Metabacillus sp. B2-18: one gene and its partner. Each later gene encodes a partner of the first gene's protein in a complex. Links are inferred from orthologs where the notes say so. Each region holds a gene or a part of one and is shown on either strand. Other genes may lie near its edges. The genes, in order: metK and groL.

What was found.
Region 2: the proteins of metK (region 1) and groL are in contact, whole or in part, in a cryo-EM structure (PDB 8P4O), measured with the Escherichia coli proteins. The link is inferred for Metabacillus sp. B2-18 from one-to-one orthologs.

The regions. Positions count from the first base shown.
Region 1 is NZ_CP088245.1:3,827,233-3,839,614, forward strand. Bases 5,485-8,342 are described here. They hold metK (methionine adenosyltransferase), read right to left. Parts: upstream 7,583-8,342; coding sequence 6,386-7,582; downstream 5,485-6,385. Other genes in these bases: LPC09_RS19425 (sensor histidine kinase), read left to right, coding at 5,485-6,359. In the rest of the region: LPC09_RS19395 (gamma carbonic anhydrase), read left to right, coding at 1-451; LPC09_RS19400 (phosphatase PAP2 family protein), read left to right, coding at 828-1,382; LPC09_RS19405 (glycosyltransferase family 4 protein), read left to right, coding at 1,454-2,596; LPC09_RS19410 (FixH family protein), read right to left, coding at 2,710-3,123; LPC09_RS19415 (YncE family protein), read left to right, coding at 3,304-4,269; LPC09_RS19420 (response regulator transcription factor), read left to right, coding at 4,259-4,945; more of LPC09_RS19425, read left to right, coding at 4,929-5,484; pckA (phosphoenolpyruvate carboxykinase (ATP)), read left to right, coding at 8,474-10,066; LPC09_RS19440 (CBO0543 family protein), read left to right, coding at 10,181-10,675; LPC09_RS19445 (DUF2584 domain-containing protein), read right to left, coding at 10,718-10,960; LPC09_RS19450 (alpha/beta hydrolase family protein), read right to left, coding at 11,052-11,831; LPC09_RS19455 (ABC transporter substrate-binding protein), read left to right, coding at 12,112-12,382. UniProt on the Escherichia coli protein: Catalyzes the formation of S-adenosylmethionine (AdoMet) from methionine and ATP.
Region 2 is NZ_CP088245.1:239,402-251,825, forward strand. Bases 4,586-7,485 are described here. They hold groL (chaperonin GroEL), read left to right. Parts: upstream 4,586-5,168; coding sequence 5,169-6,803; downstream 6,804-7,485. Other genes in these bases: groES (co-chaperone GroES), read left to right, coding at 4,830-5,114; LPC09_RS01410 (YwqH-like family protein), read left to right, coding at 7,140-7,485. In the rest of the region: LPC09_RS01365 (ABC-F family ATP-binding cassette domain-containing protein), read right to left, coding at 1-1,154; cyclic pyranopterin monophosphate synthase MoaC, read left to right, coding at 1,379-1,867; LPC09_RS01375 (redox-sensing transcriptional repressor Rex), read left to right, coding at 1,941-2,585; LPC09_RS01380 (twin-arginine translocase TatA/TatE family subunit), read left to right, coding at 2,615-2,809; twin-arginine translocase subunit TatC, read left to right, coding at 2,826-3,575; LPC09_RS01390 (YdiK family protein), read right to left, coding at 3,591-3,794; LPC09_RS01395 (CPBP family intramembrane glutamic endopeptidase), read right to left, coding at 3,791-4,516; more of LPC09_RS01410, read left to right, coding at 7,486-7,502; LPC09_RS01415 (DUF5344 family protein), read left to right, coding at 7,499-7,786; LPC09_RS01420 (LXG domain-containing protein), read left to right, coding at 7,790-9,262; LPC09_RS01425 (hypothetical protein), read left to right, coding at 9,298-9,543; LPC09_RS01430 (DUF4176 domain-containing protein), read left to right, coding at 9,536-9,835; LPC09_RS01435 (DUF4176 domain-containing protein), read left to right, coding at 9,832-10,221; LPC09_RS01440 (Uma2 family endonuclease), read left to right, coding at 10,504-11,073; LPC09_RS01445 (DegV family protein), read left to right, coding at 11,380-12,231.

The DNA of each region.
Region 1 (12,382 bases):
TGTAACAATTACCGGTGATGTAATTGTCGGAGATGAATCAAGCATATGGTTTCAAACAGTCATCCGCGGAGATGTTTCACCAACAATTATAGGTAAGCGTGTGAATATTCAGGATTTATGTTGTCTTCATCAAAGTCCTAACAAACCACTAATCCTCGAAGATGACGTGACTGTTGGCCATAGTGTCGTTCTACATAGTAGCATTATTCGCAAGAAAGCTTTAATTGGTATGGGTTCCATCATTTTAGATGGTGCAGAAATTGGTGAAGGAGCCTTTATTGGAGCAGGTAGTCTTGTTCCTCCCGGAAAAAAAATACCCCCTAACACGCTTGCTCTTGGTCGACCAGCAAAGGTTGTAAGATCACTAACTCAAGAAGATATAAAAGATATGGAACGAATCCGTCGTGAATATGTTGAAAAAGGACAATATTATAAATCCATAAAAAAATAGGCACCATGAATAATTTTTATGGATTTGCACATTACATAAAGTCTTTTTAAAGAATAAAAAATTCACCAATGAAACTTGGCGATAAGCCAAGTTTTTCTAATCTTTCTTATTATGTTACCACCCTCTACCTTTCCATACCACTTTCAAAATCTTCTTTCATAAATTGTTTAAAAATGACTCAGGACAGACACAAATGCCTCTACTTCTTACATATTATACCTATCTTAAGAAAATAATTTCATTTCATAATGTTTATTTAGCTATCATTAATTTTTTGAAAATTATGTGAAGCAATTTTTTACATTATCTTATTATTAACTAAATAATCATCAACTAAAATAATAGTAAAGGGGTAAAAAAAAGGAGCGTTCCTAAGATGAAAACAAGGCTTTTATCGAACATGTATGATTTTGAATGCAGGCTGTTTCGAAGTGTAAACCGTCATTTTGATCAAAAGATTCTAAATTTCTATTTTCGCAATATTACACATCTTGGTGGAGCTATTATCACAATCACGGTTTGTCTTTGTCTTATGTTTTTCACAAAAGGTAACGTACAAACTACAAGCATTGCTAGTGGATTATCACTTCTTTTAAGCCATCTTCCCGTGGCTATGGTTAAAAAACTGTATCCACGTAAAAGACCTTACATTGCACTTGTAGAAACAAAAGTACCTGCAAATCCATTGGAAGATCATTCCTTTCCATCAGGACATACAACTGCTATTTTTTCTGTTATCATTCCATTTATTTTATTTATGCCACAATTTGCACTTATTCTTTTACCAGTTGCTATAAGTGTAGGTTTATCAAGAATGTATCTTGGCTTACATTACCCTTCAGATGTTCTGGCTGGATGTTTACTTGGAAGCTCTGCTGGATTTGTTAGCTACACAATTTGCCATGAAATATTGTATAAGGGCTTTCTTTAACCTAAGTATGAACATAAAAATAGAAACTCATTAATGGTACCTTTCACTTTTTAGTAACTGGGGGGATTTATATGAGAATAGCTATTTTCACAGATACTTTTGCACCTGATGTAAATGGGGTTGCAAGAACATTAAAGAGATTTACAGACTATCTCGAAAAAAACGGCTATGAATTTAGAGTTTTTGCACCAGAAAGTACAAATGAAAGCTTGTTTTCAAGTCATATTCACCGTTTCACAAGCTTACCATTTTTTTTGTATCCTGAATGTAGATTAGCTCTTCCCAATATGCTACATGTAAAGTCAGAGCTCCAAAAATTCAAGCCAGATTTAATCCATGTTGCCACACCTTTTAATATAGGTCTTTGCGGACTGCATTATGCTAAAAAACTAAACATCCCGCTTGTTGGATCCTACCACACTGATTTTGATCAATATTTGGAGTACTATGATTTTCAATTTCTATCTAAGTTTCTTTGGAAGTATATGCATTGGTTTCACAAACCTCTAAGTAAAATCTTTGTTCCATCTAAAGAGACACTGGAACAATTAAAGCGAAAAGGGTTTTCCAACCTTCATATTTGGGGAAGGGGAGTCGAGTGTCAATTATTTCATCCTAATTACCCTAATGAAGAAATTCGTAATAAATATCATATTAAAGAAAAATATATTTTATCCTATGTTGGCCGTTTAGCTCCTGAAAAGGATATTGAAACTCTTATGAACATCACGCTAAGCCTTCCTCAGGATATGAAGAATCATATTCATTGGTTAATTGTAGGAGATGGACCATCTAAAGAAGATATGCAAAAGAAGGCTCCTGAAAACATGACATTTGCCGGCTACTTAAATGGTGTGGATCTCGCAAAAGTATACGCTGCATCGGATGTATTTGTCTTTCCATCTCCAACGGAAACATTCGGAAATGTCGTTTTAGAAGCCCTTGCATCAGGTACACCAGTCATAGGAGCTAATTCTGGTGGAGTTAAAAACATTATTAAGGAAAATCAAACCGGACATTTATGTGAACCAAGGAATGTGGAGCAATTCACAAATGCTATTATTCATTTATTAACAAATCATTCTTTAAAAACTCAAATGGGAAAAGAGGCACGTCAATATGCTCTTTCTCAAACATGGGATCAAATTTTTGAAGGACTACTTAAAGAATATGAAGATGCATTAATTGAAAAGAAGTTTATTCGTTATGCATGAGGTTTGCTGAATAATATAAGAAACATTAAAAAAGCAAAGGAGTATTTTTAAAATGTCTCCTTTGCTTTTTTAATGTCCTCTGACACAATTCAGTTTCTTGTTTCTTTGAATGATCAGGTACCTTCACCAACTTGAATATCGATCGTTGGCATTGTGTGGTATCCTTTTACATTTGTATGTGCTGTTACTTGATAAACTCCAGGGTCAGCGAAAATATAATCAATTGAATAAGTACCGGTATCTGTTAGTTCCGCCAACATCTTCTCGGATTCTTCTTCACCTTTTTTAATTTCAAATGTTACTTCAGCATCGTCAACAAGTTCTTCACCGTAATATACATTCGCACTAATTGTTTCTTCTTGATTTGTATTTGTATGAACATTTGCTAGTATTTCAACTTTGGGTGCCTTCACTTCAACTTCTTCTGAATGATTAGTATGCTGATGTTCAGAAGATTGCTGGCAGCCTGCTGCAAGAAGTACACTTATCGCTAGGATACTTATACTTATCACTATCTTAAGCTTCATTCTTATTCCCCTCCTACTCTTTAAAGATAGCGAACAAATGTGATATTTTTATGAAGTAAAACAATATGACTTTATGACTTCATTCATTATTCACATTTTCAAGTTATAATAATCACTATACCATCCAAATGAATGCCTTACCTACACTATAATAAAAATAAGAATTTGAGAGGAATATCAATGAAACGATTAATCTTTGGGACCATTCTTCTACTCCTAATGGTCTCCTGTTCTACAGAACCTACATTACCCAAAATCCCATTATCTAAATCTGTCATTGCAAGTTTGAATATATACGACCAGTCTATTACTTTTATAGATGCTGATACAAAAGAAAAAATGATCTGGGAAGTACCGCATCCATTTAAAAGTGGAATCCTGTTATCGAATGACAAACTTCTATTATTAAATAAAGAATCATCAAAGGGTTATGTATACCAACTTTCAACAGGCAAGAGCAAAGAGTGGGAAATTGGTGAGGGAATAGAAACCGGTCTTCTATCTTCTAAAAAAAACTTATATCTGGCTGATCAACAAACCAATAAAATAAAAATGTTTAATTTAGATGGTAAACGTTTGAAAGAAACAACGGTGGAGCACACACCATTTGCAATATTTGAAAATCAGCATCATTTGTACGTTAGTTATCTTGATCAACCAAGTATTGCGATTCTTTCTAAGAATCAGTTAGAAATGGAAGGAACGATTCCTACTCATGATGGAGCAGCTGGTGGATTTATAACGGAGAAACAAGAACTTTGGCTCGGCGGCCATGGCTCAGGAGTTCACATCCAAGAAGATATATATATTTATGACCTTACAACCCAACAATTAAAAGCAACCGTTCATGCACCTTTGATGCCAATTGATTTTATAACAAAAGATGGCAAGGTTTATGTTTTAAGTCATGGCTCTAATATATTAAGGGAAATTGATAGTAACTCCCATCAAATTCTCCGTTCTATCGAGGTAGGTGCAAACCCCTTTTCAATGACGTTATATAATAATAATTTATATATTAGCAACTATGACGCAAATGAAGTGGAAATCATAGATCTTAATCGTTTCAAGAAAATAGATACCATACCAGTTGGTGATGGTCCTTTACAGTTAATCGCAAGAGAGGGAACAGCTAATGCTAAATAAAAAGATTTTAGTCGTTGATGATGAACCTGAAATGAGAGAATTAGTAAATCTTTATTTACGAAAAGAAGGATATGATGTTTTACAAGCTGAGGATGGTGATGAAGCATTAAAGTTCCTTCCTCAATTTTCACCACATTTGATTCTCTTAGATGTGATGATGCCAAAAATAGATGGATTTACACTTGCAAAGCAAATTCAAGAAGAATATAGCATTCCGATTATATTCTTAACAGCGCGTGGTGACGAATGGGATCGTATACATGGTCTTAAATTAGGGGCAGATGATTATATTGTTAAGCCTTTCAGTACAGGTGAACTGCTAGCAAGGGTGGAAGCCGTACTAAGGAGAACAAGCAATCATGCAAACCAACTCCAAGATAATCGACAAAACTTTGGTTCAATCTCCTTTGAATTAAAATCAAGAAAAGCATTTTGTTATGAAAAACCCTTATCCTTAACACTCAAAGAGTACGAATTACTTTTATTTCTTGCAACTCATAAATCACAAGTTTTCTCCAGAGAGCATTTACTTGAGAAGATTTGGGGAATTGATTATACAGGAAGTGAAAGAACGGTTGATACCCATATCAAAACATTAAGACTAAAGTTAGATGCAGCAGCAAACAGTATACAAACAGTTTGGGGGGTTGGCTATAAATTTGAAGCCGAAATGTAACTGGTCATCTAGTTCGTTAAAAACAAAAATCCGCCTATTGTTTGCTGTTATCCTTTGTGTTTCAATCTTGTTTTCATTTTTATTTATTCATTATTTGTATCGAAATCTTTATGTAAATGAAGTGGAGCAATCTCTTCTAGATGAAGGATTAAAGCTAAAAAGTAGTTACACATCAGGCGAAATTTCAGATGAGTTTAAGTCCCATCTTAATTGGTATAACACAATTAGTGAATCAGAGATTTTATTGGTTAATAACCCAAGAGAATTGAGTGCATGTTTACCATTTGAAATTAATCATGAGGGGTTAATTAGCGAAGAAGAGCGAAGGAACTTATTACGTGGAGAGCATTTAATCAAGATAGGCTATGAAGAAAGATTTGACCGACAAATCATGGGTGTTGTCGTACCCTTACTTGATGAAAATAAATTAGTCGGTATCATTTATCTTTATTTACCGCTTGCTCCTATAGAAGAAGTTTTTAATAGAACAACACCTTTGTTAATTGCAGTTGGCATCATTTTCTTTTTAGTTATCTTTAAAATCGTGAATTCAATGAGCAATACGTTTTTGCAACCTATCCATGAGATGAGAAAATATGCAAAAGAACTTGCTAAAGGAAACTTCAAAAATCGAATTCCTGTAAGAACATCAGATGAAATTGGTGGATTAGCCAAAACCTTTAATCAGATGTCAGAGGCATTGGATCAGTCAGATCAAAAGAAAAAAGACTTCTTAGCCAACGTCGCCCATGAACTAAGAACTCCGTTAAGTTATGTAAAGGGTTATAGTGGGGTTCTTCAAGAAAAACTTTATGAAACTGAGGATGAAGCTGAAAAATACCTTTCCCTTATTCAGCGTGAATCTGAGAGAATGCAAAGACTTGTTAATGATTTATTAGATTTAGCTCAGCTTGAAGGAGAAAATTACCCTTTAATAAAGGAACCTATTGCATTCTCACAATTAGTTAATGACACTGTGGATCGATTTGATCATCGTCTTCAAGAAAAACACTTAATGCTTCAGCAACACTTAGACGATGAAATCATTATTATTGGTAGTCCTGACCGACTGCAACAAATTATATATAACCTTCTTGAAAACGCAATAAGATACTCAGATAAACCTGGAACGATCTCACTCTCTTCCACACAAGATCAAGAAAGCATCTTCTTTTCTATTTCTGATAATGGAATGGGGATGTCAGAAGAAGAGATTATGCATATTGGTGAACGTTTTTATCGTACAGATAAAGCAAGAAACCGTAAAGAAGGCGGTACTGGGTTAGGACTAGCAATTGTAAAACAATTAGTTCTTTTGCACGGGGGCAGAATGGAATTCCATAGTAAGCTCGGCAAAGGTACTACAGTTACGCTTGTATTTCCAAATGAACTTAACAAAAAAGGTCTGATGTGAACATTCACATCAGACCTTTTTATACTTTATTGTAATGCAGCTTTATTTAAAGCATCTGCTTTATCTGTTCTTTCCCAAGGAAGATCAAGATCATTACGGCCAAAATGTCCGTAAGCTGCAGTTTGTTTGTAAATAGGACGTCTTAAGTCAAGCATTTTAATGATTCCAGCAGGACGTAAATCGAAATTACTGCGAACAACTTCTACTAATACTTCTTCAGAAACTTTTCCTGTTCCGAATGTATCAATTGAAATAGATACTGGCTGTGCTACACCAATTGCATACGCTAATTGAACTTCACATTTATCAGCTAAACCAGCTGCAACGATGTTTTTCGCTACATAACGAGCTGCATATGCTGCAGAACGGTCAACCTTTGTTGCATCTTTACCAGAGAATGCTCCACCGCCGTGACGAGCATATCCACCGTAAGTATCAACGATGATTTTACGTCCAGTTAAGCCAGCATCTCCTTGTGGTCCACCAATAACAAAGCGACCTGTTGGGTTAATAAAGTATTTTGTTTCTTCATCAATTAATTCTGCTGGAACAACAGGGTTAATAACATACTCTTTTAGGTTACGTTGAATTTGCTCAAGTGTAACTTCAGGATGATGTTGAGTTGAAATAACGATTGTATCAATACGAACTGGTTTATTATTTTCATCATATTCAACCGTTACCTGTGTTTTTCCATCAGGACGTAAGTATGGAAGAATTTCATCTTTACGAACTTCAGTTAAGCGACGTGATAATTTATGTGCTAAAGAAATTGGAAGTGGCATTAATTCTTTTGTTTCATTACATGCAAATCCAAACATTAAACCTTGGTCACCTGCACCAATTGCTTCAATTTCTTCATCAGACATTTGACCTTCACGAGCTTCTAGAGCTTGGTCAACACCCATAGCGATATCTGCTGATTGCTCATCGATTGATGTTAATACAGCACATGTTTCCGCATCAAAACCATACTTAGCACGAGTGTAACCAATGTCTTTAATTGTTTCACGGACAATTTTTGGGATATCTACATACGTACTTGTTGTAATTTCTCCTGCAACTAACACTAAACCAGTAGTAACAGAAGTTTCACACGCTACACGTGCATTTGGATCTTTTGCAATAATTGCATCAAGAATTGAATCTGAAATTTGGTCACAGATCTTATCTGGATGGCCTTCTGTTACAGATTCTGAAGTAAAAAGACGTTTTTTAGACATAATTAAAAGCTTCCTCCTCATATTCATGTTCATTCATTTGATCCGGAACTCTTCCCAAAGTATGACCTTTAGAAAATCACGTTGGCATATTTTGTGAACAGAAGTATTATGTACCTTTACCACATGCTTGTCCTGGTAAAACTCTAATGAAGAATACTTTTTTCTGTTATCAAAAAAAACCTTTCCCATGTGAGGAAAGGTTTATCATCGTTCATCGCCTTTCGCTCTTATCGATCAAGGGCTTTCGCCTTGCTTCAGGTTAGCACCTTTGCGTCGGAAAATGTCGTTCTAAAGTGCGTCGGTTTAACATAGTTCCACGATTGGGGTTTTTTTTGCCCTAAGCAAGCTGTCGCTTGCTTGAATGATGCTTTCGCATCATTCCTGACCTAAGAAAAACACAACATGAATCAAAACGAGTTTTGATTCATAACGTGCTTTTCTTAGGTCAGGCAAAAAAATTACTCAAATAAAACTATATAATTAGTGCACAGTCGCCGCTTTCCTTTGATAGCAGGTTGCTGGGTTTCATAGGGCCTGTCCCTCCACCAGCTCGGGATAAGAGAATCCGTTCAAGGACATATCATAGCGCACAAACCTATTGGTGTCAACAAAAATCGACAACTATTACCATTGATTTATTAAAATATTTGATAGATGTCTATCACTATTGTGTCCCATTCCCTATAGAAATATAAATATCAATTGTTTTTCTACATTATGCTAGTGTGATGTGTTGTACAAAGCTTAAGTTTTTCTAATAGCAAAATATTTTTTCAATTCAAAAATTTAATGATAGCAAATCATCAAATAGTATGTTTTATTAAAATTAATGTGTTATACTAATTATCAACATAAGGGAAATTATTCTTTTCTAGAAGGAAGGTAATGGGGATGAATATTACAGATATCACAAATGAGCTTAATCAGCTTGTTAATGGGGAGAATGCTAAACATAATTTATCAGTTGCACAGCTTGTTGAAAAAGTACTTGAACGTAAAGAAGGGTTATTAACATCAACAGGTGCAATTCGAGCAACAACCGGAGCTTATACCGGGAGATCACCAGAGGATAAGTTTATTGTAGACGAAAGTTCAGTAAAAAGTAAAATAAATTGGGGTCCAGTAAATCAGCCTATTTCAGAGGAAGCATTTGATCGCTTATACAGTAAAATGATCTCACACCTTAAGAAACGAGATGAAATCTTTATATTTGATGGATTTGCAGGTGCTGATCCTCGCTTTCAGTTACCTCTAAAAATTATAAATGAGTTTGCCTGGCACAATCTTTTTGCAAGCCAACTGTTTATTAAAGATCAAGAACAAGAAAACGAGTCAAAGGAACTACCTTTTACCATTTTATCAGCCCCGCATTTTAAAGCTGATCCAGAAGTTGATGGTACAAAATCAGAAACATTCATTATCATTTCCTTTGAGAAAAGAACGATTTTAATCGGTGGCACTGAATATGCTGGCGAAATGAAGAAGTCTGTATTCTCAGTTATGAATTTATTATTACCTGAAAATAATATTCTCCCTATGCATTGCTCAGCAAATGTTGGCTTTGAAGGTGATGTTGCCCTGTTTTTCGGACTTTCCGGCACAGGGAAAACAACGTTATCTGCTGACCCTAACCGTCGTTTAATTGGTGATGATGAACATGGATGGTCTACTTCTGGCGTATTTAATATTGAGGGTGGTTGCTATGCAAAGTGTATCAACTTAACGAAAGAAAAAGAACCACAAATTTTTAATGCTATCCGATATGGATCTGTTCTTGAAAATGTCGTTGTTGATGATGACACTAGAGAAGCAGATTACAGCAGTTCCTTTTTCACAGAAAATACTCGGGCTGCCTACTCACTAACTGCTATTGACAAAGCCATTATTCCAAGTATTGCTGGTCATCCACAAACGATTGTCTTTTTAACTGCAGATGCTTTTGGTGTATTACCGCCAATTAGTAAGTTAACAAAAGAACAGGCAATGTATCACTTCCTAAGTGGATACACAAGCAAATTAGCAGGAACAGAGCGTGGCGTAACAGCTCCTGAAACTACGTTCTCTACTTGCTTTGGCTCTCCATTCCTGCCACTTAAAGCAACACGTTACGCTAACATGCTTGGACAAAAAATTGATGAACATGAAGTTCAAGTATTCTTAGTAAACACTGGTTGGACCGGAGGAGCATACGGTGTTGGTAAACGGATGAATCTCAAGTATACAAGAGCTATGGTTCAGGCTGCAGTTGAAGGTGACCTTGATCACATTGAAACCGTAAAGGATGAAGTTTTTGGTTTAAATATTCCAATTCATGTACCGGGGGTTCCTGATGATGTATTACAGCCACACAAAACATGGAGCTCTCAAGATGAATACCTTGTCAAAGCAATCGAATTAGCTACAGAATTTAAAGATAACTTCAAGAAATTCAATAGTTTATCTAACGATATCGAGAAATTGGGAGGCCCAATTCGTTATAACTAGTGTGTTTTAAAGCTCATCATATGATGGGCTTTCTTTGGTTTTTTACCTCTTCCTATAGTGCTTCAATATTTTAACGAAAGTTAGGACAAACTTTCTATATTAGGAGGGATGATCGTGAGAAAACACCAGTTTGAAAAGAACACACTTAAATTTCTATTAGTATTTGGGCTTATTTCAGTCATTAAAATTATTAAAAAGCCACCTATGAAGGATTGGTTAATTATCTTCCTTTTTAAAGGGTATATTTCTTCTATAATGGACAATCTTCTCATTCATCGTGGTTATATAAAATACCCAATAAAACTATTTAAATCTTTTGATATTAGCTTTATCTATGATTATTTGTTGTTTCCTCTATCTTGTGTGTATTACAATCAATTAACGAAATCCTCTAGTATCCCAATGATTCTTTTAAAAGTGTTTTATTTCAGCATTCCAATGGCTATCGTTGAACATTGGCTTGAAGTAAATACAAAATTAGTCAAATTCAAAAAAGGCTGGAACAGTTTATCAAGCTTTGCATCAATCACAATAACCTTTCTTATCGTAAGAACCTTCATTGCTTTTGTAAGAAAAGCTGATGATACACCTGTTCCTAAAGCCGAATAAAAGCCAGGTAATGAGATACCCTCAATTACCTGGCTTTATGTATTAGTTGGTTGAATTTAAGTTGATAAGTTGATACGTGACAATTGTTTTAATGTTCGTTAATTCTAATTTCTGAACCACAGCTTGTCCAGTTACTTCACCACTCATTGTTTTTCTTACCTCAATCGGTATATCTATTGGGTAAACTCGATATCCATCCTTTGATAACTCAAAGGTATTTTCATCAATACGGACTTCTTTTCCCTTTGTCACAATCATTGTGTTAAATTCCATTGGCATTCCCATATAGGACCCCTCCTCTTTCTACTTGAACTTATACTCATAATACCACCAGAGCTTTTTTATCACACCTATAAAACTTAGTAAAATCAACCTCTTATTGTTTTTTCATCCATAAACAAAGTCTTTGTAATGTATCACGATTTATTTTCGGAGGAAAATAGTGTGTAAATTGTTCAAAGTACCAACTTTCGACTGGTTTATTTAGCTCCTTTAACCGTTTTTCTAGCCTGTAAGCATGTTCAACTGATACATTCTTGTCTTTTACACCATGAATAATTAAAGTTGGTGCGTGTAGCTTGTCCAATTCATATAAAGGTGTTCTCCAGGCATATCTTTTTGGAAATTTTGTTGGTGTACCACCAATCACTCTTTTCATCATCCTACGTAAATCTTCCCGTTCAACATAAGTTAAGACCATATCCGTTACACCACCCCACGTAACAACAGAACGAATATCTTCAGCGATAATACCTGCTAATAAGGCCATGACCCCTCCTCTTGAAAATCCGAACACATGCACTCTATCAGGCTGGACTTTTGGATGATGTTTTAGAATTTCCATTGCAGAAATAGCATCATAGCGATCTTCTCCAGCAAAATCCTCGTTTCCTTCTCCCCCCTGATTTCCACGATAAAAAGGAGCCATCACAACAAATCCTTCAGAGGCGAATTGAATGACCCTGCCTATCCTCACCATTCCCACACTTTTAATCCCGCCACGTAAATACAATAATCCCTCGTATTTACCTTCACGTACAGGCTCAGCTAGTAAGCCCTTTATTTTTAACTGTTCGGACTGATATGTCACAATCCATAAATGAATGTTTGGATTAGGTGAGGGATATTTTATCTTACTAATAATTTCTCCATTCATCTTACAATCACTCTTTCTTCTTTTGTTCTATTTCTTTACCTTTCCCCAAAATACATAACTAGGCATTCACACATTTTTAAAAAGATCATAAATTATCCTATATTCTTTAGAAATCACATTTCATACATTACAAGAGAATACACGTTTCTACATCATCTTATTAGAAAACTCAGTTTATCGCCAATTCTAAAGGCGAAACCTTAGTTATTTTTACTATTCATCCAAACCCTATTCTACTTGCTTGTCAAAAAAGGTGATATACATCAAGGAGGTTAATGACATGAAAAAATGGCTGTTGTATTTTTGTGTTGCGTTATTAATTGTTTTACCCCTTTCTGCATGCAGTCAGGAAAAGGTTGAAACGATTAATCTTGCCGAAGTAACACACTCAATTTTCTACGCCCCTTTATATGTTGCAATGGCGGAAGGTTTCTTTGAGGAAGAAGGACTTGACGTGAAGTTAACAACAACTTGGGGTGGAGATAAGACAATGACCGCTCTCCTCTCAGACGGCGCAGATATTGCCTTAGTTGGCTCAGAAACATCTATCT
Region 2 (12,424 bases), 3.6 Mb from region 1 along the record:
GTCAACGAATCTAATTTCTGAATGATTGATTTTAGTAAAGTTGATTTACCTATTCCGTTTGGTCCGACTAAGGCAATGCTATCACCGCGAGATATAGAAAAGGAAATGTTTGAGATAACAGGATGAACATTGTCATAGGAAACAGAAATGTGATCGGCTTTTAGCACATCGTTTCCACTTTGTCTGTTAATATCAAACTGAAAGCTTGCTGATTTTTCATCGCCAAGGGGTTTGTTCATTAACTCCATCTTTTCTAGCTTTTTCCTTCTACTTTGGGCAAGCTTTGTTGTTGAGGCACGAGCTAGGTTTCGTTGAATAAAGTCCTTTAGCTTGGCAACTTCTTCTTGTTGTTTTTCAAAGCTTTTTAACTCTTTTTCATATAAGTCAGCTTTTTGTTTTAAGTATCGACTATAATTTCCAATATATCTTGTGCTTGTATGACGGCTGATTTCATATACTTGTGTAACAATCTTATCTAGGAAATATCGATCATGGGAAACAATTAGAATTGCTCCAGGATAGTTTTGTAAATATTGTTCTAACCAGGTTAATGTTTCAATATCAAGATGGTTTGTTGGCTCGTCCAATATTAATAGATCTGGCTTAGTAAGTAATAGCTTACCTAAAGCAAGCCTTGTTTTTTGGCCACCGCTTAGAGAAGAAATTTTTGTCAGCGGATCAAAATGATGAAATCCAAGGCCATGAAGAACAGAACGTATATCAGCTTCATATTGATATCCGCCTTCTTCCTTAAATCTAACTTGAAGGGTGTCATATTCTTTTAAAAGTTGTTCAAACTTTTGTGTTTCATTACTTGGATCAACTGTTGCCATTCTTTGTTCTAGATTTCTCATTTCTTGTTCCATTGATTTGAGATCTTTAAATACTAAATTCATTTCGTCCCAAATCGATAATTGAGATTCTAGTCCGGTGTCTTGAGCTAAATATCCAATTGAAACATCTTTAGGCTTAATAATTTCACCAGAATCATGGGACATGGCTCCTGAAATTATTTTTAAAAGTGTTGATTTCCCTGCTCCATTGCGACCAACAATCGCAACTCTATCTCTAGTTTGTACTTCCAACTTAATATTCGATAAAATAGGGTCAGCACCAAAGTATTTACTAAGTTGATTTATTTGTAACAATATCATTGTTTTCACCTCTACTAATGCTTTAAGTGTAGCTTAGTTTTGGGGTGCCTGTCACCACCCGAATTTTGTCGACGGAAAAGAAAAGTGCTCTTGATTCAAGTGTGTCATATACTCTTAGATGTTAAACGGGTGATTCTTGCTTTTTGTATCCATATAATTGTCACAATAACAAAACAGACAGAACCTAAAAAATAGTGTATAGTCTAATTTAAGGAGATTTGTATATGTCAGAGTTTACTCATTTTAATGAACAAGGCCGAGCGAAGATGGTTGATATCTCGGCTAAAGAAGAGACTGTTAGAACAGCTCAAGCTAAGACAAGTATTCAAGTAACAAAAGAGGTTTACGAAAAAATTACTAATCATGAAATAGGAAAGGGTGATGTATTATCAGTTGCACAAGTAGCTGGAATTATGGCTGCTAAGCAAACATCGCAGGTCATTCCTATGTGTCATCCGATTTCAATAAAAGGTGTAAACATTGAGTTTGATTGGGATGTTCGTGATAATCATTATACTTTATTGATCTCAGTTACTGTGAAAACAAAAGGAAGTACAGGTGTTGAAATGGAAGCGTTAACCTCTGCTAGCATAACAGCACTAACTGTTTATGATATGTGCAAAGCAGTGGATAAAGGAATGATTATAGGCCCAACCTATTTAGTAGAGAAAACAGGTGGTAAAAGCGGCGATTTCTTAAGAAACGAAATATGACATGGATTTTACTAGTATCTCCAAAATCCTTTAAGCATTGTCATATGTGTTTGTGTGAATGTGAGGGATAAGATTGAATATAGACCAAACGAAAATACCGCAGGCAACTGCTAAGAGATTGCCTTTATATTATCGGTTTTTAAAAAATTTACACTCGTCAGGAAAGCAACGTGTCTCATCCGCCGAGTTAAGTGATGCAGTAAAAGTAGATTCCGCTACAATCCGCAGAGATTTTTCATATTTTGGAGCTCTTGGAAAAAAAGGATATGGATATAATGTGAATTATTTGTTATCCTTTTTTAGAAAAACATTAGATCAAGATGAGATAACGAAAGTATGTTTAATTGGTGTAGGAAATTTAGGAACGGCCTTTTTACATTATAATTTCACTAAAAATAACAATACAGTTATTTCTCTAGCTTTTGATGTAGACGAAGATAAGGTAGGTAGTGAGATTGGTGGGGTACCGGTCTTCCATTTAGATGAGATGGAAAACCATCTTCCTGATGATGTTACAGTTGCAATCTTAACTGTACCAGCGCCAGTTGCACAATCAATAACAGACCGTCTCATTACAAAGGGAATTAAAGGAATATTAAACTTTACACCAGCACGATTAAACGTGCCGGATGAAATAAGAATTCATCATATCGATTTAGCAGTAGAGCTACAGTCTCTAGTATATTTCTTAAAACATTATCCTCATGAGGAGAAATAAATAATAGCCCAGAAAAGGAGGTGGATTCGATGCCAACAGTAGGAATCGGAAGCCTTTTACTTATCGTATTTGTAGCATTACTTATCTTTGGACCAAAAAAGCTACCTGAACTTGGAAAAGCAGCAGGTAATACACTTCGCGAATTTAAAAATGCAACAAAAGGTTTAGCAGACGACGATGATGAGCAAGACAGCAAAAAAGAGAAAAAGGAAGAAGTCAAGTAAGATAGGATGAACCGATATGAAACATGATGAAATGTCGGTCATGGAACATATAACCGAACTAAGAAAACGACTCGTTATTGCTGTCGTTTTCTTTTTCGTAGCGGTTATAGCTGGATTTCTACTTTCCAGACCGATTATTATTTATTTGCAACAAACAGACGAAGCAAAATCATTAACATTAAATGCTTTTAATTTAACAGATCCATTAATGGTTTATATGAAGTTCGCTTTCATAATAGCATTTGTTATTACTTCACCGATTATTTTGTATCAGCTATGGTCGTTTGTTAGTCCAGGTCTATATGAAAAAGAAAGAAAAGTAACATTGAGCTATATTCCTATTTCACTTTTGTTATTCCTTCTCGGGATTTCCTTTTCTTACTTTATCCTGTTTCCGTTTGTAATCGACTTTATGGAAAGAATATCAACTGACTTGGATATAAATCAAGTTATCGGAGTGAATGAGTATTTCTCGTTCTTATTACAGCTAACGGTGCCATTTGGTATACTGTTTCAATTACCGGTTGTAATAATGTTCCTGACTAGATTAGGAATTGTTACCCCTATGTTTTTATCAAAGGTTAGAAAATACGCATACTTTGTATTGTTAGTTATTGCAGCTTTAATCACACCGCCTGAACTAGCGTCCCATTTGATGGTTTCCATACCGTTGTTTATTTTATATGAAATTAGCATCTGGATTTCCCGTATTTCCTATCGAAAGGCACAAAAGGCGCGGTTTGAAGAAGAGAACATAAAAAAATGAGACTCGTGATAAGTCTCATTTTTTTATGTTCATTTTTTTTATTTTTCTTGATAAAGTAAACATTCGAATCGCAACGCCGATATCAAAGGTTGCGATCAGCATTAATAAAATAGTTGGAAAGGTAAAGATCCCATTCTCGGCACTGTTTATTGCTAAGTAAGTAAATAGCAACCCCATAATTAAATAAAAAATGGCCATGGAAATAGGATTAGTTCTCATGATAAAAAGCCTCCAATAATTACTTGCATTTGTTCCATTTGCTTCATCATTCTTTCTATATCTTCCTGGAATACAGTCTGGATAATAACGACCATTGTATTCATAGCGACATGAGCAAAGATTGGGACGAGTATTCGTTTTGTTTTAACATAAAGAAATGCAAACGTGAATCCCATTGAACCGTACAATAGAACATGCTGTGGTTCACCATGTAATAGTGAAAAAATAAGTGAACTTATAATAGCAGCAATAAAGAAGTTTGTTTTAGTATAAAGTACCCCAAAAAGTATTTTTCGAAAAATAATTTCCTCAAGTATAGGACCCAAAATTGAGGTGACAATGATAACCAGGGGTGAAACCTTGATAACATTAACAATCATTTGAGTGTTCTCAGACCCGGCTTCGACCCCAAATACATTTACCTCTATATTTGCTGCAACACTTTGTACAAATAAAGCTAAAAAGAAACCTGCAACAGCCCAGCCGATTGAAGCTCCAACAGAAGATGGTTCCCCACGGAAGCGACTTTCTGCATGGCGGTCGTGTCTTAAAAGAAAGAGAATAATGAAGAAAGCCAATGTAAAGCTGAGGATTGTCCAATATGCAAACCTCTCAACTGTGGTTTCTCCTATATTTAATAGGTCTAATAACCTTATTCCTAGAAACGATGATAGCTGTAGTAGCATATATGTTAATAAAATAAACCAATAATGCCTTTTCATATTAGCCTCCTTGTAAACCATCGGTGATATAACAACGAATAATTATACCAAACTTTATTGTAACATACCCACATTCAATCTTATGTATGATATCTCTTTTCATGAGACAAAATGGTGAAATAATAACGTTTTCGATAAGAAGTTAGCCGAGTCGAAAAATAATAGAAAAAGTTCTCAAAAAAATTAAGCTTCATACTTGAAATTAAAAAGGAACTTATATAATATATTAATTGTGTTAGCACTCATGAATAGCGAGTGCTAATAAAAAGGAAAAATTAATCAATTATTTATGAAATTGAGGAGGTTGTTTCACTTGTTAAAGCCATTAGGTGATCGCGTTATTATCGAGTTAGTTGAATCAGAAGAAAAAACTGCTAGTGGTATCGTCCTTCCTGATAGTGCGAAAGAGAAGCCACAAGAAGGTAAGGTAGTTGCTGTTGGTACAGGTCGTGTACTAGATAGCGGAGAAAAAGTGGCGCTTGAAGTAGCAGAAGGCGATCGTATTATCTTCTCAAAATATGCTGGTACTGAAGTGAAATATGAAGGTACTGAATACTTAATTTTACGTGAAAACGACATTTTAGCTGTTATCGGTTAATAGAACAGCCCTATATCATAGAACATTTTATAATCTTGAGGAGGTTATGTAAAAATGGCAAAAGATATTAAATTTAGCGAAGAAGCTCGCCGTTCAATGCTTCGTGGTGTTGACGCTTTAGCAGATGCTGTAAAAGTTACATTAGGACCTAAAGGACGTAACGTAGTATTAGAAAAGAAATACGGTTCACCTTTAATCACAAACGATGGTGTAACAATTGCTAAAGAAATTGAATTAGAAGATGCATTCGAAAACATGGGTGCAAAATTAGTAGCTGAAGTTGCTAGCAAAACAAATGATGTTGCTGGTGACGGTACAACTACTGCAACGGTTTTAGCTCAAGCAATGATCCGTGAAGGGTTAAAGAACGTAACAGCTGGTGCTAACCCAATGGTAGTTCGTAAAGGTATTGAAAAAGCTGTAGCTGTTGCATTAGAAGAGCTTCAAGCTATTTCTAAACCAATCGAAGGTAAAGAATCAATTGCACAAGTTGCTGCGATTTCTGCTGCTGATGATGAAGTAGGTCAATTAATCGCTGAAGCAATGGAGCGCGTTGGTAACGACGGTGTTATCACAATCGAAGAGTCCAAAGGTTTCTCTACTGAATTAGAAGTAGTTGAAGGTATGCAATTCGATCGTGGATATGCATCTCCATACATGGTAACTGATTCTGACAAAATGGAAGCAGTTCTTGAAAACCCATATGTATTAATTACTGACAAAAAAATTACAAACATTCAAGAAATCCTACCAGTATTAGAGCAAGTGGTACAACAAGGTAAACCACTATTACTAATCGCTGAGGATGTTGAAGGTGAAGCATTAGCAACTTTAGTTGTGAACAAGCTTCGTGGAACATTCAATGCTGTAGCTGTTAAAGCTCCAGGATTCGGTGATCGTCGTAAAGCAATGCTAGAAGACATTGCGATCTTAACTGGCGGAGAAGTGATCACTGAAGAACTAGGCTTAGATCTTAAATCAGCTAACATCGATCAATTAGGACGCGCTTCTAAAATTGTTGTAACAAAAGAAAACACAACAATCGTAGAAGGTGCTGGCCAAGCTGATCAAATCGCTGGTCGCGTAAGCCAAATCCGTTCTCAATTAGAAGAAACAACTTCTGAGTTCGATAAAGAAAAATTACAAGAGCGTCTTGCTAAATTAGCTGGCGGTGTAGCAGTTATCAAAGTTGGTGCTGCAACTGAAACTGAATTAAAAGAGCGTAAACTACGTATTGAAGATGCCCTTAACTCTACTCGCGCTGCAGTAGAAGAAGGTATCGTTTCTGGTGGTGGTACTGCTCTAGTGAACGTATATAACAAAGTTGCTGCTATTCAAGAAGAAGGTGACACTCAAACAGGTGTTAACATCATCCTTCGTTCTCTTGAAGAGCCAGTTCGTCAAATCGCTCACAACGCTGGTCTTGAAGGATCTGTTATCGTTGAGCGCTTGAAAAACGAACAAGTTGGCATCGGCTTCAACGCAGCTAACGGCACATGGGTAAACATGTTCGAAGCTGGTATTGTTGACCCAACTAAAGTTACTCGTTCTGCACTTCAAAACGCAGCATCTGTAGCAGCTATGTTCTTAACAACTGAAGCTGTTATCGCTGACAAACCTGAAGAAGGCGGCGGCATGCCAGATATGAGCGGCATGGGCGGCATGGGTGGAATGGGCGGCATGATGTAATAACGCCCTCAAACCAAGTTATTACTAACATTGAGGTTTTAATAGAGGCTCCTCATAAGTTGACCAAACTTATGAGGAGCTTTTTTATTATTCCTAAAGGTAACTTTTCCGCGATCTGATTAATCATCCGAATAACTCTTCAAGATTTACAGCCTACATAAATTCCTTAGAGGGAAACTAGGCCTCCTATTCTTATTCTATATTTAGGTATTTCGAATGATGAATAAAACTCACAATTCAATAAATGGTTTTTATTACCCATTTATTATAATAATTACCATTTGATATCATAAACACGAAACAACTTCCGAATTATTCATGGAAGGAGCATATGATATGTCCTATTTATCCTATTTGCTTCAGCAATTAATTGAGAAAAGGGAACAGCTTATTAGACTTAAAAATACGAAAACTACTATACTAAATCTTCAAGATATACTTGTTAAGCAGGAATTATCGGTTGATGAACCTGCATTAACTGCTTCTCTATGGAATGGGAATACAGCTAGGAGCTTTGTTGATAAACGTGAAGTTGTAAAGTCTTCCTATATAGACATTACCTATTCGCAAGTAGGGAATGCAATTAAGGTGATTGATGATAAAATTTCCTCAATTCAAGTAGATATTCAAACATTAGAAATAAAAATAGAAATGGAGAAAGCTCGGATTGAAAATGAAAGGAGAGTTGAAAATCGTTGAATCAGCCAATCAAGGTTGTATACGAAGACGTCATAAAGTTAGTCTCGAATATCCAAAACGCTAATGAGCATTTTGATACATCAATCAAAGATGATTTTGCCCTACAAAATGAATTGGAAGTTGTGAAAACAATAAATGGACTAAATCAAATGTTAGAGAGAATTCGGGAGGAATATAAACACATACTTTTACAAAATAATCAATCAGCTATTCAGGCTGTTGAGTCAAATAAAGAAACCGATCAATCAATTTCTCAATCTTTCTTTCTAAACTCTGGAGAATAACATATGAAATTATTAGATAACCATTCATTACAATATAGTATTTCTGATTTAATATCCAAATTAGATTCTCAAAAAGCGCAATTGAACCAAGTAATCATTTCGATAAATGAACTTTTTAACTATCAAGATTCTTTTACTGGCAAAACCGCAGACGCAATAAGGCTATTCTATCAGGATATACATATCCCCTTCCTTACTTTTTATTCTACTCTTCTTGAAGATTATAAAAAAGTACTTATAACACTAAAAGATCGTTCTTTAGATTTAGAAAATGAGCCTAATGGTCTTATTAAACAAAGTTTCTTAGAAGGGGAACTAAGTGATGGGTTAACTCAATCGGAAAAATCCTTGGTGAAACTAGTTAATGAAACTAATGAGAACTTAAACACTATTGAAGATATTGTTCATGTACCTAGAGTCAATGATCAAGATTTTCTAAATGCTACGGAAGATGCCCATAAAGAGATTAATCAAACAGTTACTGATTTGATTAGCTTTGATACTGAAAATAGTAAAAACTTAGAAACCGTGGGTAAGGATATCCATATGATGGAACAGTATATCCTTGAAATGCAGAGTATTTTAAGATCAGGCAGAATAAGTGTGGGGAATTATTCCACCGTTCAAACAAGTGTATTCACCCAACGTTTGTCTTTACTTCAATCACTACATCAAAAGCAAAATTTTGACTATATGTTATTGCGTAGTACAGTTCCAAGTGAATATGAATCTATGCGTAAGCTCCTCTATCTAAATAATAATAGCTTCTATAGAATAATGACTAACTCTGAGGACATAGCGATTTCTGGTACAGGAGTTGCTCAGAATCCCGATGGAGCAGGTACTAAAAGGAAAAGTGATAACATTATAACTATTGAAGATAAAGTAGAAGATGGTTGGGGTTCGGATGGAGTTGGTAACGCAGGCTACTCACTTGAAGCTGATATAGAAGAAAGAAATATTCAGGGAGAAATTGGCGCTTCAGTCGTTAACACTGATAATATGGATGATATTCCAGATCATGTTAGCCAGAAAATCTTATATGGCGATATGGGAATTTCTGTTCCTTATGGTCTGGAATCTTTTACCAAAAGTACAATTTATGGGCAAAACATTGGATTTAAGTCAGAGGCAGGAGTGGCGAAGTCTTCTTTTTCGCACGAAAACTCACCATTAAATGGTACATTTAATTTTGCTCAAGGAGAAGCAAAATTAAATTACGAAGATTATACATATAGTGCAGGAGCTGGAGTTTCAGCAGCAAAAGTAGAATTAAAGGTGGAGCCACTAAATTTCTTTGGCTATGAGCCACTAGAGGAATGGTTTGGATTTAATTATGACCCGTTTGTTGGTGTAGATATTTCATTAGGAAGCATAGGTGTAAGTGGTTCAGTAGGTTTAGAGACTAGTATCTATGCTGCATACGGTGTAGGTGTTGGCGTAAAAGCAGGACTAGAAAAAGATGAGAATGAGTAATTATAAAAGTGTTTAATAAGGTGGAGATTTATAACATGTTTCCAAATAAGCCGCAGGTAAAAAAAGCAACAAGGTTTGCGTTATTATTTTATAGTATTTTTATGGGGATTAGTGGAACAATCTTCTTATCAGTACTGATATTCTGGGGTATACCAAAAGACCAACTTTCTGATCTTTTTGTTCCTTTACTTTTTATGTTTATTCCTTTATATGGAACATGTATAGCGGCTTTAATCATCCGTGCAATATTTTTTAAGAAAGAGGGGATTTCTAGTGACTGACTTATCATTAGACCTTTTACCAATAGGAACGGTTGTAAAATTAAAAGATATCACAAAGCCTGTCATGATCTACGGAAGGCATCAGATACAAACTAAAACGAAAGAAATCTATGATTATATTGCTGTTCCATATCCAGAAGGGAATCTATCGGAGGAATTTAATGTATTCTTTAACAGGCAATTAATCGAGAAAGTTATATATAAGGGTTTCATCTCTCCAGAAGAAAACCTGATGAAAGAAAAAGTGGAACATGATTTGAAAATAGGTCAAGGAAATGGTGTAAATATATGAAATCAAAGTTCTTTTTTTTATTTATTATTTTAGTACTTACACTGATAGGCTGTAGCGAACAAAAGGCAAGTCAAAAAGTCGAATCGGAAAAGGAAGAGGAACAAACCGAGAGTCTCGACCCTGCTAAGCTGGTTCCGATTGGTACCGTCGTAAAATTAAAAGAAATGGATAAGCTTGTCATGGTTTATGGCTATAATCAAATTCAGACAAGTACTGGTAAGCAATTTGACTATATTGCAGTACCATACCCTGAAGGAAATATCTCACCAGATTATAATGTCTTTTTTAACAGAAATATGATCAAAGATATAATACATAGTGGTTATGTCACTTCAGAGGATAAAGAAAATCGTGAAAATGCTGATAGTGAAGGCCATACATATTGATCCAAAATAAGGAAGATTTTAATGTGTTAGCAGATCATTGAAATCTGCCCCTTAAACCCTTGATATGAAAGGGTTGAAAGTCATTTGCTAACAAAATGCTAACATTCGGTTTATAAAAGAGGCTTCTCAATTAGTTGATTAAACTTATTGAGAAGCCTCTTTCTTTAGTAAACGGACCAGTTGGGGCAAGACTTGTTATATTATGAGTGCTTGAAGTGAATCTGTGTAATGCTCTTGAATATGCTAAAATATGATTAAGCATGAATTGAAAGGGATGATTTAATGGCCATTCCGGATAAAAAAGAGAAGTATTCGTATGCCGATTATCTAACATGGGACGAAGGCGGAAGATTCGAATTAATTAATGGGGAAGTTTTTAATATGTCTCCTGCTCCATCACGAAGGCATCAACAGGTTCTCCGAGAGCTATCTACAGCTTTTTCGATTTTCTTGCGAGAAGAAGAATGTGAAGTTTTTTTTGCACCTTTTGATGTACGGCTGTTAGTGGAAAATAAACAAGATGATGATATAAATAATGTTGTTCAACCCGATTTATCGATTGTGTGTGATCAGAAAAAGCTTGATGACAAGGGATGTAATGGAGCACCTGATTTGATTATTGAAATCCTTTCACCTTCATCTGTTAAGTTAGATCGTTGGAAAAAGTTTCAACTTTATGAAAAAGCAGGGGTGAAAGAGTATTGGCTTGTTGACCCGGTTAACGAATCTGTAGAAATATATCTTTTAATCAATGAGCAATACAAATTTCAAGGAGTCTTTACAAAAGTTGATAAAATTTCTGCAAATATATTAACCGGATTAGAATTAGACCTAAATCAAATTTTTGAATAAATTAAAGTGACTGCCCACAGTACTTTAACACTTTATCGTACTGGAGATTGCAGGCCCCTTTTCCCATTTTAAAATTTATCACAGCGACAGCCTGGATAACTTTGTTCCATTAGTTGGTGAAAATTATAGGAAACCTTTTGAAAATGTATAGACTACTTCCTGATTTGAGGAGATAGTCTCTTTTTGTTTAATTTTACCTTCCGAGAACTCTAGGATGCCAGACGCTATAAGGCTTTCTCGTGTATAATTAAAACGCAATGTTGGAAGAGTAAACGCGGACCTTAATATACTCAAGGGGGAAATAGAATGCGAAGGATCATCTTATCGACCGAAAGCGGTGCCGACGTACCGAGTGATTTAGCTGAAAAGTACGATATTCAAATAGTTCCAATGCATATCATTATGGATGGAAAAGATTATTTAGATGGTTATCTTCCAGTACAGGATATTTATGACTATTACGGACGTACGAAGAAAATACCCTCTACTACCTCCACAAATTCACATGAGTATCAAGAGTTCTTTGCAAATATAAGAGAGAGTATCCCAGATTGTATTATTGTACATATTGGTTATACATCAAAAGCTTCTTCTTCTTTTCAAAATGCTGTTATTGCTGCGGAAGAATTTGAAGATATTTTTCTCATTGATGCTCTGAACGTTACTGGAGGATTAGCTGCGATTGTACTGTATGCTGCTGAGTTACTAGAAAGGGAACCTTCCATTGAACCGGAACATTTAGTTGAAAAAGTAGAGGCAATCGTTCCTAAATCAAGATTGGTTTTCATCCCAGGGAGTCTTGAGTTTCTTAAAGCAGGAGGACGAGTAAGTAATATGGCTTCTTTGATTGGGACTTTGTTGAAAATAAAGCCATGCATAGAGTTGAAGGACGGAAAGCTTATGTCTACAAAAAAGTACCGCGGGAATATGAGTGGAGCTACTGAAAAACTTTTTAGTGATTACTTAAATACATACAACATCGATAGAAAGCAGCTATATTTTATTTACTCAATAGGGTTTGATGAAAGAATCAAGCAGCGGATGGACGAGATTGCCAAAGAAAATGGATTCCACAATATAAGATGGATCCAAGCGGGCGGTATGATTTCAACACATTCTGGAGCTGGGGGCTTCGGGGTAGCGGGATTGGAGCGATAATACGGGAGAGAGATTATATGCCAATAAGCAATTGATTGAAATGATTGGAATTATGAAAATTAAAGTGTAGAAAAATGAGAAAAGTATCTTCTCTAACTGCTAATATCTTGCTAACGGTCTAGTGAAAAACGGTTAATTCTGTTAAAGATGTTACAGTAGGAATTTAATAATACATTGAATATTGTACTCTATC